DNA from 4 places in the Nocardioides sp. Z24_21 genome. Region 1 is predicted to be linked to each of the others. Evidence: predicted binding sites of a transcription regulator. Region 1 holds the regulator's gene; each other region holds the start of a gene.

Evidence for each region. Region 1 encodes LexA, which represses DNA repair genes until DNA is damaged. Its sites were predicted from a motif close to TCGAACANNTGTTCGA; they were not measured.
Region 2: AC3X7Z_RS16165 (HNH endonuclease signature motif containing protein) is a predicted target of LexA. The motif match lies at 1,979-1,994, and genes of this name have one in related genera.
Region 3: ruvC (crossover junction endodeoxyribonuclease RuvC) is a predicted target of LexA. The motif match lies at 2,541-2,556, and genes of this name have one in related genera.
Region 4: AC3X7Z_RS09760 (alpha-ketoglutarate-dependent dioxygenase AlkB) is a predicted target of LexA. The motif match lies at 3,284-3,299, and genes of this name have one in related genera.

The regions. Positions count from the first base shown of each region.
Region 1 covers NZ_JBYTTH010000001.1:955,084-959,762, reverse strand. The annotation lists gene AC3X7Z_RS04685 (hypothetical protein) at 1-339, opposite strand, end outside; gene AC3X7Z_RS04680 (NAD(P)-binding domain-containing protein) at 357-770, opposite strand; gene AC3X7Z_RS04675 (LysR family transcriptional regulator) at 853-1,734, shown strand; gene lexA (transcriptional repressor LexA) at 1,736-2,458, opposite strand; gene AC3X7Z_RS04665 (SDR family oxidoreductase) at 2,587-3,405, shown strand; gene AC3X7Z_RS04660 (LysM peptidoglycan-binding domain-containing protein) at 3,597-3,950, shown strand; gene AC3X7Z_RS04655 (hypothetical protein) at 4,152-4,670, shown strand.
Region 2 covers NZ_JBYTTH010000005.1:155,071-159,749, forward strand. The annotation lists gene AC3X7Z_RS16150 (ABC transporter ATP-binding protein) at 1-776, opposite strand, end outside; gene AC3X7Z_RS16155 (LuxR C-terminal-related transcriptional regulator) at 921-1,064, shown strand; gene AC3X7Z_RS16160 (4a-hydroxytetrahydrobiopterin dehydratase) at 1,112-1,819, opposite strand; gene AC3X7Z_RS16165 (HNH endonuclease signature motif containing protein) at 2,060-3,334, shown strand; gene AC3X7Z_RS16170 (DUF1294 domain-containing protein) at 3,533-4,144, shown strand; gene AC3X7Z_RS16175 (hypothetical protein) at 4,301-4,679, opposite strand, start outside.
Region 3 covers NZ_JBYTTH010000006.1:32,332-37,010, forward strand. The annotation lists gene AC3X7Z_RS17490 (VOC family protein) at 1-141, opposite strand, end outside; gene AC3X7Z_RS17495 (helix-turn-helix domain-containing protein) at 138-1,016, opposite strand; gene pdxT (pyridoxal 5'-phosphate synthase glutaminase subunit PdxT) at 1,073-1,669, shown strand; gene AC3X7Z_RS17505 (YebC/PmpR family DNA-binding transcriptional regulator) at 1,706-2,479, shown strand; gene ruvC (crossover junction endodeoxyribonuclease RuvC) at 2,593-3,177, shown strand; gene ruvA (Holliday junction branch migration protein RuvA) at 3,174-3,773, shown strand; gene ruvB (Holliday junction branch migration DNA helicase RuvB) at 3,778-4,679, shown strand, end outside.
Region 4 covers NZ_JBYTTH010000002.1:701,083-705,761, reverse strand. The annotation lists gene AC3X7Z_RS09780 (DNA repair helicase XPB) at 1-1,004, shown strand, start outside; gene AC3X7Z_RS09775 (oxygenase MpaB family protein) at 1,046-1,912, shown strand; gene AC3X7Z_RS09770 (HD domain-containing protein) at 1,909-2,493, shown strand; gene AC3X7Z_RS09765 (GntR family transcriptional regulator) at 2,480-3,202, opposite strand; gene AC3X7Z_RS09760 (alpha-ketoglutarate-dependent dioxygenase AlkB) at 3,322-3,933, shown strand; gene AC3X7Z_RS09755 (SRPBCC family protein) at 3,938-4,618, opposite strand; gene AC3X7Z_RS09750 (FAD binding domain-containing protein) at 4,621-4,679, opposite strand, start outside.

The DNA.
Region 1 (4,679 bases):
GTCGTCGGCTCCGGTCAACCGACCCGTCGTGACGAGGCGGGAGAGCCGGTCGAGCGGGGCCGAGGGTCCTCCCGCAGCTGCGAGGAGCCCGAGGTCCTTGACGAGCGCGTCGACGGTGAAGTGCGCGGTCTGGTCGGGGCGCTCGAGGCGAGGGCGGAGCGATCCCACGGTGTCGCCGAGCCGCCCGAGGGCCAGCACGTCGAGCGCCGCGGTGAGCGGGAGCCCGAGCGCCGCTGCGCCGGCCAGGCAGTCGCGCACGGAGAGCAGCGCGGCGGCCAGCGACGCGTTGGCGACCAGCTTGGCGGCCGCGGCCTCGCGCGGGGTGGCGAACCGGCTCACGCCGCCCAGCACCGGTGTCAGTGCCGTGACCGCTTCCTCGAGTCGGCTGCCGGTCCGCCCGCCAGGAGGCGCAGGGTGCGGGCCCGGACCGCCGGCACGGAGCCGACGACGGGCGCGTGGACGTATCGGCCGCCCGCCGAGGACACGATCGACGCCAGCGCGTCGGCCTCGTCGACTCCGACCGTGCTCGTGACGACGACCAGTCGCCCGGCGAGGTGCTCGGCGACCTGGGCGAGCACCGCGCGACAGGCAGGCCCGTCGTAGACGGCGAGCATGACCGGCCCCGGGCGCGCCAACGCCTCCGGGGCCGTGCCGGCCGTCCCGCCGCCGCCTCTGCTCCACGACGCGACCCGTGCGCCCGCGGAGGCAAGGGTCTCTGCCATCGCCCGGCCCATCCGCCCGAGCCCCAGCACCACCACGTGTTCGTTCATGCCTACGACCATGGAACCGGCAGCGGCCTGCGACAAGCGGAGGTGTCGCATCGCTCCATGCGGTCTGCGCATACTTCTCTGCATGGCGTTGACGGCGTGGCGGACCTTCGTGGCGGTGTGCGAGGCCGGCTCCTCCGCGGCCGACGAGCTCGGCTACACCCAGTCGGCGATCTCGCGCCAGGTGGCGAGCCTGGAGCACGACCTCGGCGAGGCCCTGCTCGAGCGCCTGCCGCGCGGGGTCCGGCCGACGGCCGCAGGGCAAGCGCTGCTGCCGCACGCGCGCCTGCTGGTGGGTGAGGCGGCCCGGGCGAGGGACGCCGTACGTCGCGCCCGCGCTGGCGACGCGGTGCCGCTCACCCTCGGCGCCGTGCCCTCCGCCTCCGTGGACCTCGTGCCCCGCACGCTGCGGTCGCTCCCGGCCGAGGGTCCGCGGGTGGCGCTGCGCTCGGACGGCTCGGCCCGGCTGCACGAGCGGGTGCGCACGGGCGACGTGGACGTCGCGGTGGTCACCGACTATCCACCCGGCCTGCCCACGGACCCCGAGGTGCGACGTACGAGACTGCTCGAGGACGAGATGTGCGTCGTCCTGGCCGCGGGGCACGCCCTGGCCGCCGGCCGCCGGCGCGTGCGGCTCACGTCGTTCGCCGACGAGATCTGGGCCGAGGACCACCCCGGCTCGGGCAGCCTGCTCGAGCGGGCCGCGGGCCGGGTCGGGTTCGAGCCCAGGGTCGAGCTGGTGGCGGGCGACCTGCTCGGCAAGGTGGCACTCGTCGCGGCCGGGCTCGCCGTCGCCCTCGTGCCGGCGATGCTGGTGCCGGGCCTGCCGGCGGGCGTCGCCGTACGCCGTCTGGTCGCGCCACCGACCCGCACCGTCTACGCGCTGAGCCGCGAGCGTCGTCCGCGGACCGGCGTGCAGGAGCTGACGGCGGCGCTGGTCGCCGCCGCGTCCGGCTCCGCGCGGTAGGTCAGAGGCTGCGCAGGACCGCCGTCACCACGCCGAGGATCGTCGCGTCGTCGCCGGGGATCGGGTCGTAGGCGTCGTTGTGGGGGAGCAGCCACACGTGGCCGTCCTTGCGCTGGAACGTCTTGACGGTCGCCTCGCCGTCGATCAGCGCGGCGACGATCTGGCCGTTGGTGGCCGTCTGCTCCTGGCGGATCACGACGTAGTCGCCGTTGCAGATCGCCGCGTCGACCATCGAGTCGCCGGAGACCTCGAGGAGGAAGAGGGTGCCGTCGCCGACGAGCTGCTTGGGCAGCGGGAAGACGTCGGTGACCTGCTCCTCGGCGAGGATCGGGCCACCGGCGGCGATGCGGCCGACGACCGGGATGTTGATCGCCGTCGGCATCGCGTCGCCGATGCCGGTCTCGTCGATCGAGGTCTCCTCGCCGCTCGACATGCTGCGACGGGCGGCCATCACCTCGGGGAGGAACACCTCGAGGGCGCGGGGACGGTTGGGGTCGCGCTTGAGGAAGCCCTTGCCCTCGAGCACGCGCAGCTGGTGGGCGACGCTCGAGGACGACGTGAGGCCGACGGCCCGGCCGATCTCGCGCATCGACGGCGGGTAGCCCTTGGTCTCGATGGAGTCCTTGATCGTGGCGAGCACCCGCTGCTGGCGCGGGGTCAGGCCGGTGGCGTCCGGGGGTCCGTCGGGCATCTCGATGACGTTCTTGTCGTCCTGCTTGGCCATGCGTCCTCCAGTGCGGTTGCCCCCTCCGTCCACGGCTGGTCAGGGAGGAGCTGGTGCGCCCACCGTAGACCGCCCGGCAGGTCAGGATCAAACACCTGTTCGAAGCCGCGTGTCGCTAGGGTCCCGCCATGACGACACGCTCCTCGACACCCTCCTCGACCGGGACCCCCACCGTGAGCGTCGTGACGGGTGGTGCGCGTGGGATCGGTCGCGGCATCGCCGAGCTGATGATCGCCCGCGGCCACCGGGTCCTGATCGGCGACCTCGACGGCGCCGCGGCGACCGCCACCGCGGACGAGATCGGCGCGGTCGCCGGCCTGGCCCAGGACGTACGCGACCCTGCGTCGCACCGGCTCGTGGCGGAGGAGGCGGCTCGCCACGGCGAGCTGACCGCGTGGTTCAACAACGCCGGCGTCGGCGACGACGGCACGCTCGCCGAGCTGGCGGAGGAGCAGGTGCGCCGCTTGGTCGAGGTCAACCTGCTCGGCACGATGTGGGGCACCCGCGCGGCGCTCGCGGCGTTCGGCCCAGCGGGTGGCGACGTCGTCAACGTGGCCTCGCTCGCCGGCCTCGGCCCGGTGCCGGGATACAGCGTGTACGCGGCCACGAAGGCCGCGGTCGTCTCGCTGTCGACGTCGGTCAACGCCGAGTCGCCGCGCGGGGTGCGGGTCCACGCCCTGTGCCCCGACGGGGTCGACACCGCGATGCTCGCCGCGCAGGACCCCGACGGCCTGGGGTCGCAGCTGGTCTACTCGGGAGGCCCGATCCTGGCCGTGGCGGACGTCGCGGCGGCCGCGGTCGAGCTCGTCGGGTCGAGCCGGGTGGTGCGTGCCGTGCCGGGGTGGCGCGGGGGAGTCGTGCGCGGCTCGGCGCTGGCTCCCGGGCTGATGCAGCACGCGGCCGGGCTCTTCGCCGCGCAGGGCCGGCGCGCCATGAAGCGCCGCTGACGTCTCCACCTGGGAAGCCCCGAACATTTGTTCGACGAGGTGCTTGCGTCGTTCGAACACGTGCTCTACCGTCGTACACATGTTCGATCGAACGTCTGATCGACCACCGGTGGCCGAGGCCACTGTCGGTGGGCCCGACTAGACATTCGCTCGACAGAGACGACCGGCTGATTCTTCCCCAGGAGGCCACCATGAGCACCCTCAGCCTTTCCCCCGCTTTCGCCCCGGCTGCTGCCCAGTGCCGCTCCACCGTGCGGCTGACCCGCCGTGGCCGGCTCGTGGTCTTCCTGACCTCGCTGTTCCTCGCCCTCGCCGTGGCGTTCGTCCTCGCCGGCGGCGCGGTCGGCACCGGCGAGGCCGGCCAGCCCGCCCCGACCCAGATCGTCCAGGTGGCGCCCGGCGACACCCTGTGGGGGATCGCCAGCGACATCGCCACCGACGGCGACGTCCGCGCGGTGATGACCGAGATCGAGCGGCTCAACGCCCTCGAGTCCGCCGGCCTCGCGGCCGGCCAGAAGCTCCGCGTCCCGGTCGTCTCCGACTGACGCGCGAGGCCTCCATCAGCCGCTTCGACCCCGGCTGGTGGACCAGGGGAAGGCGAGGGGCGGGCCCACGGGCCCGCCCCTCGGCGCATTTCCATCCCGGCCCCGCTGGGGCGTCGTCCACAGGTTTCGTCGCCGGGGTGGTTGCGGGGGCGCGGGAATGGGTAGTTTCAGCGTGCTGATGTCGTTCTCGGGAGGCACTTCATGCACCTGCCCCGCGCACTCGCCCTCACCCTCGCCGTCCCGCTCCTTGTGGCCGGGTGCTCCGACGAACCCGCCCCCGAGCCCAAGATCCCCGATCCCACCAGCTCCTCGCCGACCCCGACACCCACGGAGACCGAGACGGTCGCCGTCGAGAGTCCGGAGGACTTCATTCGGAGGTGGCAAGCGGCGGCGCTGGCGGCTCAGAACACCGGGGACACCAGCGCCTATCGAGCATTCGGGCCACAGTGCAAGCCCTGCTCCGACTTCGCGGATCAAGTGGATCAGATCTATTCCGAAGGTGGCCTAGTTGAGCTGGCAAGTCTCCGAGTAGCCAGCGTTCAGTCGGCCGGAGGCGCGAACCAGTACAGGCTCATCCGCGTCCTTGGCCCAACCAGAGTCTTGAACGCCCAGGGCGAAGAGGAGCAGTCCTTCGCCGGTGGACGGGAAGTCCTGAACGTCTTCCTGGGGCGGGTCGGGCGCGACTGGCGCATTAAGAACTTCCTGAGGACGACGGCATGAGGGTCGCGA
Region 2 (4,679 bases), on a different contig from region 1:
TGGAGGTCCTCCTGCAGGCGGAAGGTCTCGACATGGAAGGCGCCGTTGAGCGCGCCGACGAGGGGCGGCTCGGGCGCGCCGGGGGGGAGCGTGAAGGTGATGACGGAGGGCAGGGACTCGGTGAGCTCGGTGACGGTGCCCTCGCGTCGCAGGGTGCCCTCGTGCATGAGCCCGATGCGGTCCGCGCGCTCCTGCGCCTCCTCCAGGTAGTGGGTGGTGAGCACGATCGTGGCGCCGTCCTCGCGCAGCCGCTCGACGGCGTCCCAGAGCGCGTCGCGGGACTGGATGTCCAGACCCGTCGTGGGCTCGTCCAAGATGACCAGGTCGGGCCCGCCGTAGATCGTCGTGGCGAAGTCGAGGCGGCGCTTCTCGCCCCCCGACAGCTGCGCCACGCGGGTGTCGGCCCGGCGGGTGAGACCGGAGACGTCGAGCAACCGGTCGACGTCGTCCAGCCGCCCGCTCAACGAGCCGACCAGGCCCACCGACTCCCGCACCGTCAGGTCGGCGGAGAAGCCGCTCTCCTGCAGCATGATGCCCATCCGCGGCCGCACCGCGCGCCTGTCCATCGGGCTCTGCCCGAAGATCCGGACCGCGCCGGAGGCGGCCGGCCGGTGACCCTCCACGACCTCGAGGCTGGACGTCTTGCCGGCCCCGTTCGTGCCCAGGAGGGCGTAGAGCTCGCCTTGTCCGACCTGGAACGAGAGGTCCTTGACGGCGGTGAAGTCGCCGTACGTGACGTGGAGGTCGGCGACATCGATGACGGGACTGGTGGACATGGGGATCCTTCGGGTCGAGGTGGTGGTGTGTCATCAGGCTCGTGCTGATGACGGCACCACCGCGTCGGTGAAAGTCACCGATGTGCTCGCCGGATCGTCGGCCTCCAGGGACGGGAGGCGTTGTGGGTCCGGGTCGCGTCGGTGATGACCACCGGGGCGACCTCGCGGGAGGCGGCCTCGCAGCTGTTCCTCAGCCCGCGCACGATCGACGCCCACCTGCGCCACGTCTTCCGCAAGCTGGACATCGCCTCTCGCCGCCGCCAGCTCAGGGAGGTGGGACTGTCCTGACCCGGCTCCTGGACGGGCTCAGGCGAGACGACGGGCGATCGACTGCGTCAGCCCCTGCCGGCCGCGGACACGTCGGCGCAGACGACGCCGGTGTTGCCGTCGGGGTCGGCGAGGACGGTGAGCCCGGGCGACTGGGTGTCGTCGACGACCGTCCCGCCCGCGGCGACGGCGGCGGCGATCCGCTCCTCGACCACCTCGAGCGGCACGTACACCTCGACGTGGAGCCGCTGGTGGGACGCGCCCTCGTCGGCGCTGTCGTCGAACCACAGGTTGGGCACGCGTCCGGTGGCGTCGCGGACCTCGTCGCCGGGCGAGCCCCTGCCCTGCGAGTCGGCATCTCCCGTGAGGAGCGCGGCCCACACAGGCGCGACCGTCGCCGAGCGCGAGGTGTCGAGGCCGAGCTCGACCTCGCTGACGGACGCCGGGTCGGCAGTCAGCCCGTGGTCGGCGGCGATGTCGGTGATCCGGCGGGCGAGGTCGATGTCCTGCTGGGTCACCCACTCGACGACGTGCTCGGTGCCCTCGTCGTCGCGGTAGATCGCGTCGCCCGTGACCAGCTCGAGGTCGACGTGCCCGGTGCCGATGCTCACCCTCGGGTGGTGGCCGATCGCGTCGCCCGCCTCACCGATCGCGGTCACGAACCGGACCGCGGCGCCGAAGCCGTCGGTCAGGTAGCGCGCGTGCAGTCCTTGGGCGAGCTTGCGCCAGTCGGTCAGGTCCGCCTCGGCGATCTGGGGCCCCCGCAGCATGTCCATGCGCGCGAACCTACCCCCGGTCGGGCGCGCCACGCCCGTACGACGACGCGCGGCGCGCCAGGTCGGCACCGTCACCGCGCTGGCCGCTGCCGCACGTCCTCCGAGCGACGGGCGCGCGCAAGGTCCCTGGGATGGGGGCATCTCTTGCGGATTCCTTGATCGAACATGTATTCGAATAACGCCAGAAGGGCGGTAGGATCGAGCTACGCTCGCACGACGCCGACGGGAAGGGGACCACCTGTGACCCACCCGATCCTCGCTGCCGCGGGCATCATCGACGAGACGCTCAAGAGCGTCGCGGACACCAACCCGACGTTCATGTCGACGTCCGACAAGGCCGCCGCGTTGGGCGAGCTGATCCGGCTCGAGACCCGGCTGGCGGAGCTGAGGTTGCGGGTGCTGGCTGGCGCCGGTGACGTGGCCGCGGGTGCGGCCGCCCGCGACGCCGCCGGCTGGCTCGCGTGGGCCACGCTGTCGCGTCCCGAGGACGCCCGCGCCGACCTGCGCCTCGCGTCGGCGGTCGACCGGCGCTGGCCGGTGGTCGGTGCCGCGCTGCGGGAGGGGTCGGCCACCCTCGCCCAGGCCCGCGTCATCGTGCGGGCGCTGGACAACCTGCCCGACACCGTCCCCGGCGACGTCCTCGCCGCTGCCGAGGGTGCCCTGGTCGGCCACGCCGCGACCCTGGACCCGCAGCGGCTCGCGAAGGTCGGCCGACACATCCTCGCCACCGTCGCCCCCGAGCTCGTCGACGACGCCGAGGCCCGGCGGCTGGCCGAGCTCGAGGCCGAGGCGCACCGCAAGACCCGCACCACCGTGCGCCGGCTCGGTGACGGCACCACCCGGATCACCTCGCTCGTCCCCGACGCCGTCGCGCACCGGTTCGTCACCTACCTCACGGCGTACACCAACCCCCGCCGCGACGACGGCACGACCGCCCCTGCCGCGGGAGACGCGGTCGGACGGCTCCCGCACCCGCGCAAGCTCGGCGAGGCGTTCTGCCGGCTCCTCGAGGCCGTCGACCCGCGCCGCCTCCCGGTCCACGGCGGCGACGCCACCACCCTCGTCGTCACGATCGGTCTCGACTCACTGCGTGCCGACCTCGCCACCGCCGGGCTCATCGCCCCGACCGTGCCCGGAGATTCCGACGGCCCGGCGGGGTCCGGGGACACGATCACGGCCGCCGAGGCCCGCCGGCTCGCGTGCAGCGCGAGGATCGTGCCCGCCGTCCTCGGCGGCCCCTCGGAGGTCCTCGACCTCGGCCGCACCCGCCGCCTGTTCAGCCCCGCCCAGCAGCGCGCCCTGCTCATCCGGGACCGCACCTGCCGCGGCGAGGGCTGCGACATCCCCGGCACCTGGGCAGAGGCCCACCACTGGAACCCCTGGCTCTCCGGCGGCCGCACCGACCTCGACGACGGCGTCCTGCTCTGCAGCCACCATCACCACCGCGCCCACGATCCGGCGTACAACGCTGCGCGCCTCCCCAACGGCGACGTCCGCTTCACCAGGAGGACGTGAGGGTCATCGCCGTTTGACCGACGATGTCTCCGCTCGCCTGGGCACGCTCGTGTCACGTCTTCTCGGAGTTCGGCCCGTCGCGAGATCGAACGTCGCATAATGCCGATCACAGGTGCTCGGTGCTCCGAGGGCGGGAGCCACCTGTGCCGCGATCCAGGCTGACCAGCCTGGCGACACCCGAGCCAAGGAGCCGAAGACGTGACTTCTGACGCCGTCGTCGGGCGGCAGCAGGGGGTCCTGGCGGATTGGAACGACGACCGGGGCTTCGGCTTCATCACGCCCGCTGTTGGAGGCCCGCGTGTGTTCGTGCACGTAAGTGCGTTCCCTCGTGGTCGGCGGCCCGTCACCGGGTGCGAGGTCACCTACGCCGAGCTTCGAGACGAGCGCAACCGGGCGCGTGCATCGGAGGTGCGATACGTCGGCGCCGTCTGGGCCGGCCGTCCAGGCGCCCCCGGGATGCCCCTGGCGCTCGCCGCAGCGACGCTGTTCTTCACCCTCCTGGTGGGCCTTCTCGTGCTGGACGAGCTGCCAGTCACGCTGTTGGCTGCTTACGGCCTGTGCAGCGGAGTGGCGTTCCTGATGTACGGCGCCGACAAGTCCGCAGCGGAACAGGGGAGGTGGCGCACGTCGGAGTCCACCCTCCACACGATCGCCCTCCTGGGTGGCTGGCCGGGTGCGCTGGTCGCGCGACGGGTCTTCCGACACAAGACGACCAAGCAACCGTTCCGCACGATCTTCTGGTTCACGGTCATCGCCAACTGCGTGGCACTTGCCTGGTTCGTGTACGACGCGCCTGTGACGCTGCCCTGACCAGGTGGGGTCCGCTGCACGAATCGGTGCCGGCCCCGACCTTGGCCGTTCGGCCGCCTGTCCGCGCCACCTGGAAAGCACCCGGACAGCCGCTGTCCGCCTCCTGCATGGTCTGGTTGTGCCATCCGGTTGCCGACAACGCTGCACCTGTGAACGTCAGGGGCCGGCCAACTGGATGGCGGCGTCGAGCTCACGGAGCTTCTCCGGCGAACAGGCGCCGATCCGCTCGACAAGAAGTTCCTCGCCGAGGCGCGTACCCCAGGTGCAGAAGACCGTCGCGTTCTGCGGGAGCGCGACTCGCACGACACCTTCCTCGGCCAGCCCTTCCGAGCTGCCGAACCAGACCTCGATCCCGATGGCTTGAACCTGACCGGCTTCGGCGACCATGCGGCGCCGGTTGTCGGCGTCGACCGCCTGGTCGCCGGACATGATCAGGAAGCCGCGTTTCTCGGCCGACGTGGCCGGTGCGACGATCTGCATGACGTGGACCTCAGAGCGCGCCTCGTCCGACAGCACAACCACCGGTCGCTTCCCG
Region 3 (4,679 bases), on a different contig from region 1:
CTGGGCGTGCTGGACGACGCCCGCCTCGTCGCGGTAGGCCGCGGTCTCCTCGAACCCGAGGGCGACGAGGGCGCGGATGACGGCATCGGGGTCGTGGGCCTGCAGGGCGGGCCACACGGTCGGTGGGTGCTGTTCGCTCATGACGGCGATGCTGCCGCGACCCCGGGTGGTGCGCCTTGGACATTTGGGAACTCCGCGGCGAGCCACGCCGACGGCCCGAGGCCCGCGAACTCCCTGAAGTCGCGGACCAGGTGCGACTGGTCGTAGTAGCCGGTGCGGGCAGCGACCTGGGCGAGCGAGGAGCCCGACGCCCCGGCCGCGACCACCGCGCGCCGGGCGGCGTCGAAGCGGGCCAGCCGCTGCACGGTCTTCGGGCCGTGGCCCGTCTCGGCCGTGATCAGCTGGTGGAGCCGCCGGCGGCTGTAGCCGACGGCGTCGGCCACGTCGGCCACCGCGAGGTGGCGCCGCCGGGTGAGCAGCCGCCACGCCTCGCGGACCTCCGCGGACGCGTCGCGCGGCTCCGCGCCGCGCTGCGTGCGGCGGATGCGGCGCGACAGGAAGCCGGCGACCGCGGCATACCGCCCGTTCCAGTCGGGCGCCGCGTGCATCTCCTCGACCACCCGGTCGACCTCGGCGCCGAACAGGTCGCGCGCGTCCCAGCTGCCCACGGGCAGCTCGGCCGCGGGGACGCCCAGCAGCCGCCGCACACCCACGGGATCGAGGGTGAGCTGGACCCCGGCCCACCGGCCGGGCTGCTCGACCATCGCCGGACGGGTGTGCAGCCCGCCGAGGCTGACCCACTGCGCGTCGCGCACCCCGGCGCCCCAGTCCTTCGCCGTGGGTGCGGTGCGCAGCGGCTCGTCGAGGCTCAGCACCATCGTGAGCGCGGCCGATGGGAGTCCGCGGTGCACGCCCGGCGCCAGCCCGCTGGCCGCGTAGCCGTACATCGACGTGACGTGTGGGAGCAGGGGCGCGGGGACTCGCGCCTCCGGAACCTGCTCCCACCCGCCGCCCATGGGGCGAGTGTGCCCCAACCGGCGGGCGGCGTCACCGCGACCTAGGATCGGCGCTCGTGGACCCGACCATCGGCGTGCTGGCCCTGCAGGGCGACGTGCGCGAGCACCTCGAGGTGCTGCGGGCCGCGGGCGCGGACCCGGTCGCCGTACGCCGTCGGGTCGAGCTCGCCGCCTGCGACGGCCTCGTGATCCCGGGCGGGGAGTCCACGACGATGGTCAAGCTCGCGAGGATCTTCGAGCTGCTCGAGCCGCTGCGCGACGCCGTCCGCGGAGGGCTGCCCACCTTCGGGACCTGCGCCGGGATGATCCTGCTCGCCGACCGCATCGAGGACGGGGCAGCGGGCCAGGAGAGCGTCGGCGGGCTGCACATCACCGTGCGCCGCAACGCCTTCGGTCGCCAGGTCGACTCCTTCGAGGAGGACCTCCACCTCGACGGGCTGGCGGACCCGGTGCGGGCGATCTTCATCCGCGCGCCGTGGGTCGAGGCGGTCGACGAGGACGTCGAGGTGCTGGGGCGGGTGGAGGACGGCCCGGCCGCGGGTAGGATCGTCGCGGTCCGTCAAGGCCCCCTGATGGCGACCTCGTTCCACCCAGAGGTCGGCGGCGACGGCCGGGTGCACGGCATGTTCGTGGACCTGGTGCGCTCGGCCTGACGACCGCCCAGGCTCGAGCGACGGATAGAGGGACTCATGTCAGGCCACTCCAAGTGGGCAACGACCAAGCACAAGAAGGCCGCGATCGACGCCAAGCGCGGCAAGCTCTTCGCCAAGCTGATCAAGAACATCGAGGTCGCGGCGAAGCAGGGCGGCGGCGACCCCGCCGGCAACCCGACCCTCTACGACGCCATCCAGAAGGCGAAGAAGAGCTCGGTCCCCAACAAGAACATCGACTCCGCGGTCAAGCGCGGCTCGGGCGCCGAGTCGGGCGGGGTCGACTACCAGGGCATCTCCTACGAGGTCTACGGCCCGCAGGGCGTCGCGTTCCTCGTCGAGTGCCTCACCGACAACAAGAACCGCGCCGCGATGGAGGTCCGCACCGCGGTCACCCGCAACGGCGGCACCATGGCCGACCCCGGGTCGGTCTCGCGGCTGTTCACCCGCAAGGGCGTCGTGACGGTGCCCAAGTCGCAGGACGACCGCGAGGTGAGCGAGGACGACGTCCTCGAGGCGACCCTCGACGCGGGCGCGGAGGAGGTCAACGACCTCGACGAGGCGTTCCAGGTGCAGAGCGAGGCGACCGACGTCGTCGCGGTCCGCACGGCGCTGCAGGACGCCGGCATCGACTACGACTCCGCCGACGTGGAGTTCGTGCCCAGCCTCGAGATCCCCGTCGACGCCGACGGGGCGACCAAGGTGCTGCGGCTCGTCGACGCGCTCGAGGACCTCGACGACGTGCAGGACGTCTTCACCAACGTCGACATCCCCGCCGAGGTGATGGCCGAGCTCGAGACCGCCGACGCCTGAGCCCCGCGCCGTGCCGCGTGTCGTACGACGACCCGCGGCCGCCGCGGGTTAGCGTGGTCGCACGAACACATGTTCGGACGACGTGGCCGGACCGACGGCGGAAGGGGAGCTTCGTGCGCGTGCTCGGCATCGACCCCGGCCTCACCCGCTGCGGCGTCGGGGTGGTCGACGGCAGCGTCGGCCGGCCGCTGACGCTGGTCGACGTCGGGGTGGTCCGCACCAGCTCCTCCCTGCCGATCGCCGAGCGGCTGGTCACCATCGAGAAGGGCCTCGACGCCTGGATCGAGGAGCACCGGCCCGACGCCGTCGCCGTGGAGCGGGTCTTCGCCCGCTCCGACTCCAGCACCATCATGGGCACCGCCCAGGCCAGCGGCATCGCGCTCGTCGTCGCCGCCCGGCGCGGCCTGCCCATCGCGATGCACACCCCGAGCGAGGTCAAGGCGGCCGTCTCCGGCAACGGCCGAGCCGACAAGGCCCAGGTGGGCGCGATGGTGGTGCGGATCCTCCGGCTGGCCGAGCTGCCCAAGCCGGCCGATGCCGCCGACGCGCTCGCGCTGGCCATCACCCACGTCTGGCGGGGCTCGGCCAGCACCCGGCTCGAGGCCGCCGCCGCCCAGGCCCGAGCGCAGCAACGAGCCCCGCGGCGCCCCAGCCCGACCAGCACCCCACCGAGCACCACCCACGTGAGGACCCGATGATCGCCTTCGTCCGCGGCGAGGTCGCCGCCGTCACCTTGTCCAGCGCCGTCCTCGAGGTCGGTGGCGTGGGGCTCGAGCTGATGTGCACCCCCGGCACGCTGGCGACGCTGCGGGTCGGGCGCCCCGCGACGCTGCCCACGAGCATGGTCGTCCGCGAGGACAGCCTGACGATCTTCGGCTTCCTCGACGACGACGAGAAGCAGGTCTTCGAGATCGTCCAGACCGCCTCGGGGGTCGGGCCCAAGGTCGCCCAGGCCATCGTGGCCGTGATGAGCCCCGACGAGGTGCGCCGGGCCGTGACCACCGAGGACGTCAAGGCGCTCACCCGGGTCCCCGGCATCGGGCAGAAGGGCGCCCAGCGCATCATCCTCGAGCTCAAGGACCGCATCGGTCCTCCCGTCGGGGCCCACCACCCGGCCGCGGCGTCCCCGCCCACGGAGGCCTGGCGCGACCAGGTCCAGCAGGGCCTCGTCGGCCTCGGCTGGTCGGCCAAGGAGTCGGAGAAGGCGGTCGACGCCGTGGCTCCCGAGGCCGGCGACCAGCCCGACGTCGGCGCGCTGCTGCGCGCCGCGCTCCGCACGCTGAGCAAGGCCTGAGCCGATGAACTGGGACGACACCGACGAGGACCTCCACGGCGACCTCAACGACGAGCTCCGGCTCACCGACGCCGAGCTGGGCCACCTCCAGCGGCTCACCGACGCCGACGCCGACGGCGACGAGCGCGCGGTGGAGGCGGCGTTGCGGCCCCGCACGCTCGACGAGGTCGTCGGGCAGGCGCGGGTGCGCGACCAGCTCGGGCTGGTCCTCGAGGCCGCCCGCCGCCGCGGCCGGGCGCCCGACCACGTGCTGCTGTCCGGCCCGCCGGGGCTCGGCAAGACCACGCTCGCGATGATCATCGCCGCCGAGATGAGCACGCCGCTGCGGCTCACCAGCGGGCCGGCGATCACCCACGCCGGCGACCTCGCGGCGATCCTCTCGGGGCTCAACGAGGGCGACGTGCTCTTCGTCGACGAGATCCACCGGATGTCGCGCCCGGCCGAGGAGATGCTCTACATGGCGATGGAGGACTTCCGGGTCGACGTCGTCATCGGCAAGGGGCCGGGTGCGACCGCGATCCCGCTCGAGATCCCGCCGTTCACCCTCGTCGGCGCCACCACCCGCGCCGGCCTGCTGCCGGGGCCCCTGCGCGACCGGTTCGGCTTCACCGCCCACCTCGAGTTCTACGAGCCCCACGAGCTCGACCGGATCGTGCACCGCTCCGCGGGGCTGCTCGGCGTGCACGTCACACCCGAGGGCTCCAGCGAGATCGCGTCACGCTCGCGCGGCACCCCCCGCATCGCCAACCGCCTGCTGCGCCGGGTCCGCGACTACGCCCAGGTGCGGGCCGACGGGGTGCTGAGCCTGCCCGTCGCCCACGCGGCCCTCGACCTCTTCGAGGTCGACGAGTCCGGCCTCGACCGGCTCGACCGGGCCGTGCTCGACGTGCTCTGCCGCCGGTTCGG
Region 4 (4,679 bases), on a different contig from region 1:
CCTCGATGGCGCAGGCGCGGGCGACCACGCTCATCCTCGTCACCAACACCGTCAGCGCGCGGCAGTGGAAGGACGAGCTCGTCGCGCGCACCTCGCTCACCGCCGACGAGATCGGCGAGTACTCCGGCTCGGTGAAGGAGGTCCGCCCGGTCACCATCGCGACCTACCAGGTCCTGACCACCAGGCGGAAGGGCGTCTACCCGCACCTCGAGCTGCTGGACGCCCGCGACTGGGGCCTCATCGTCTACGACGAGGTGCACCTGCTGCCGGCGCCGATCTTCCGGATGACCGCCGACCTGCAGGCGCGTCGCCGCCTCGGCCTCACCGCGACGCTGGTGCGCGAGGACGGCCGCGAGGGCGAGGTCTTCTCGCTCATCGGGCCCAAGCGCTACGACGCCCCCTGGAAGGACATCGAGGCGCAGGGCTGGATCGCGCCGGCCGACTGCGTCGAGGTGCGGGTCAGCCTCCCCGACGGCGAGCGGCTGGCCTACGCGACGAGCGACCCCGACACCCGCTACCGCCTCGCCTCGTGCACCCACGCCAAGCTCGACGTCGTACGCCGCCTGGTGCACCAGCACGCGGGCCAGCCGACCCTGGTGATCGGGCAGTACATCGACCAGCTCGACGAGCTCGCCGAGATGCTCGACGCCCCCGTGATCAAGGGCGAGACGCCGGTCAAGGAGCGACAGCGGCTCTTCAACGCGTTCCGCTCCGGTGAGATCGGGCTGCTCGTCGTGAGCAAGGTCGCCAACTTCTCGATCGACCTGCCCTCGGCCGAGGTGGCGATCCAGGTGAGCGGGTCGTTCGGCTCGCGGCAGGAGGAGGCCCAGCGCCTCGGCCGGCTGCTGCGGCCCAAGACCGAGGGGCGCAGCGCCCACTTCTACACGATCGTGTCCCGCGACACGGTCGACGCCGACTTCGCGCAGAACCGCCAGCGGTTCCTCGCCGAGCAGGGCTACGCCTACCGGATCGTCGACGCCGGCGACCTCCCGGCCGACGCCTGACGACGGCCCGGCTTTTCGCGGCCGTGGCTAGATTCGGCGGGGTGACCCTTCGCGACCGCCTCGGTGCCGAGCTCTTCCGCAAGGTGGCCGGGCCTGACGGCCCACGCAACCGGCGGCGCGTGCACGGCACGCCCGGACCGCGCTGGTTCGAGCCCGGCTCCCCGATCGGCCGCGTCCACGGCGACGCCTCGATGTTCGTCGGCGGCATCCGCGCGATCATGCTGCAGTCGCTTCACCCGGCCGCCATGCAGGGCGTGGCCGACCACTCGGGCTACCGCGGCGACATGTGGGGGCGGCTCGCGCAGGTGTCGACCTACATCGCGATGACGACGTTCGGCGCCGAGCAGGACGCCCTGCAGATGATCCGCGCCGTCCAGCGCGCGCACGAGTCGGTGACCGGCACCCTGCCCGACGGCACGCCCTACGCCGCCTCCGACCCCCACCTGCTCGGCTGGGTGCACGCCGCGGAGATCGACAGCTTCCTCGTCGCGCACGACCGCTACGGCCACCGTCGCCTCGTCGGCGCCGAGCGCGACCTGTACGTCGCCCAGGCCGCCGTCGCGGCCGAGCACCTCGGCGTCGTCGACGCCCCGCGGTCGGAGGACGACCTGCGCGCGACGCTGGCGGCCTACGGTCCCGAGCTCCGCGGCACCCCGGCCGCCCAGGAGGCGATCCGCTTCCTGCTGCTCCACCCCGACCTGCCCCTGGCCGCGCGGCCGGGCTACCTCTCGCTCGCCACGGCCGCGATCGGGCTCCTGCCCGCGGACGCCCGCCGCGAGCTGCGCCTCCCGCCGGTGCCGCCCGTCACCAACCGGGTGCTGGGCGCCGCGGCCACCCGCGCCATCCGGTGGGCGATGGCCTCGGGCCACGCCGAGGCCCGGGAGCTGCAGGCGGCGACGGCGCGGTGAGCCTCGCGGCGCGCTGGCCCCTGCCCCACCACGAGGCGCTGCGCGACGAGCTGCTCGCGGCGTGGGACCGCCCGGGCTACCACGACCTGCTGCACCTCGACGAGGTGCTCGACCGGCTCGACCGCCTCGCCGGGGCGGGCGCCACCTTCGACCCCGTCACGACCCGGCTCGCCGCGTGGTTCCACGACGCGGTCTACGACGGCGCCCCCGACGACGAGGAGCGCTCCGCCGCGTGGGCCGAGCGCGCCCTGCCCGCCGCCCACGCCGGGGAGGTGGCCCGGCTGGTGCGCCTGACCGTGCACCACAGGCCCCGGCCCGGCGACGGTGCCGGCGCGGCGCTCAGCGACGCCGACCTGGGCATCCTGGCCGCCCCGCGGGCGCGCTACGACTCCTACGCGGCGGGCGTGCGGGCCGACTTCGCGCACGTCGGCGACGACGACTTCCGCGCCGGCCGGGCGGCGGTGCTGCGCGACCTCGTCGGGCGCGCGCACCTCTTCGCCACGCCGCAGGCGCGCGAGCTGTGGGAGGACGCCGCCCGGGCCAACCTGGAGCGGGAGCTCGCCGGTCTCAGCGGTCGGTGAGCTGCAGGTAGACCGTGAACCGGTCGTGGCGGTAGCAGGTGCGCGAGACCTCCACGATGCGGCCCTCGGAGACCGCGCGGCGGGCGTGGCGCAGCACCGGGTCGCCCTCGGTGATCTCGAGGACCGCCGCCTCCTCGGCACTGGCCCGGTCGGCGCTGATCGAGTCCTCGACCTCGGTCGGACGCAGGCCGCGGGCGGCGAGCGCCTCGTAGAGGCTGGTCGGGGTGCCGTGCTGGAGGAAGCCGGGAAGCAGCACCTCGTTGAGGTAGGCGTCCTCGACGCACACGATGGCCTGGTCGGCGCGGCGCAGGCGGCGCCAGTGGAGCACGGGGTCGCCGGGTGAGATGTCGAGGGCGCGGGCCACGCCGGGCCCGGCCTGCTCCACGCGGGCGAGCAGCGTCTGCGACTCCGGCAGCATCCCGCGTCGGCGGATCTCCTCGGTGAAGGACGTGAGCCGCCCCGCGGGCTTGGGTGGCTGGGCGACGAAGGTGCCGCGTCCCGGGATGCGCTCGAGCAGGCCCTCGGCGACGAGCGCGTCGAGCGCCTGGCGCACGGTCATCCGAGCGACGCCGAAGCGGGCCACGAGCTCGCGCTCGGACGGTGCTGCCGAGCCGGGGGGCTGGGCCTCGATCAGGCCCCGCACGTGCTCGCGGACCTGGACGTGCTTCAGCGCCCGCTGACGCGGGACTGCCAGGTCCACTTGATCCATGCGTCTCAGGCTAGGACTGGGCCGGATCGGCGTCTCCCCTTTGCGCCAGACCACGGTGAAGCCTTGACGATTTCTTGATGTTCGAACGCGTGTTCGATCCATGGGGTATCGTCGTGCTCGTGGACTTCCAGACGTCCCTCTTCGCCGACGCCCCCGCCGAGCACGCGGGGCTCGCCCCCCAGCGCCGCCAGCTCTCCCGCGGCGCTTGGGTCGACGTCCAGCGCAACTGGCTCACCGCGCCCGACGACGTCTTCAGCGCCCTCGTCGAGCGGGTGCCCTGGCGCGCCGAGCGGCGCGAGATGTACGACGCGGTGGTCGACGTGCCACGGCTGGTCCACACCTACCTCGCCGCCGACCCCCTGCCCCACCCGGCGCTCGCGCAGGCCCGCGCCGAGCTGAGCGAGCACTACCTGCCCGAGCTCGGCGAGCCGTTCGTGAGCGCCGGCTGCTGCTACTACCGCGACGGCCGCGACTCCGTCGCGTGGCACGGTGACACGATCGGCCGCGGCCGCGCGGCCGACACCATGGTCGCGATCGTCAGCGTCGGCGACCCGCGGCGCCTGCTGCTGCGCCCGCGGGGCGGTGGCGCGTCGATCGCCCTCACCATGGGCCACGGCGACCTCGTGGTGATGGGCGGCTCGTGCCAGCGCACGTGGGAGCACGCGGTGCCCAAGGTCGCCCACGCCGGGCCGCGGATCTCGGTCCAGTACCGCCCGCTCAACGTGTTCTGAGCCCCTACCTCCCGAGCAGCCGGCCGAGCAGCCGGCGCAGCACCAGCAGGCCGACGACCACCGCGAGCGCCTGCTTCCAGTAGGACCTGGCGAGCACCGGGAGCACCGTGCTGCCGAGGTCGAGCGCCTCGGGTTCCGGCTCGGGTTCCGGCTCCGGCTCCGGCTCCTGGGGCACGGGTGGCACCACCGCCGGCTGGGGAGCCGGCTCGGCCGCCGCCTCTGGTGCCGGCTCGGCCACCTCCGGCTCGGCGAGCCGCTGCTCCAGGCAGGCGACGAACTGGCCGAGCAGCTTGTCGGAGACGTCCTGCATCACCCCGCGCCCGAACTGCGCCGGCTTGCCGGTGATCGACAGGTCGGTCGCGACCGAGACGTCGGTGGACCCCCCGGCGTCGTCCATCGAGACCGTCACGGTCGCGCCGGCGGTGCCGTTGCCCCGCTTGTCCTTGCCCTTGGCCTCGACGACGAAGCGGTGGGCCGCGGGGTCCTTCTCCACGAAGGTGCCGCTGCCGTTGTAGAGCAGGGCGATCGGGCCGAGCTTGACCTTCACCGAGCCGGCGAACGACTCCTCGTCGGCCTCGGTGACCTGCGCGCCCGGGAAGCACTCGGCGACCGAGGCGATGTCGTTGAAGTGCGCCCAGGTCTCCTCGACGCCGATCGGGACGGTGAAGCGGTGGCTGAGCTCCACGCCTACGACCCCGCCGCCGTGAGCACCGCCCGGCCGGTGAGCACACGGGCGAGGTGCTGCC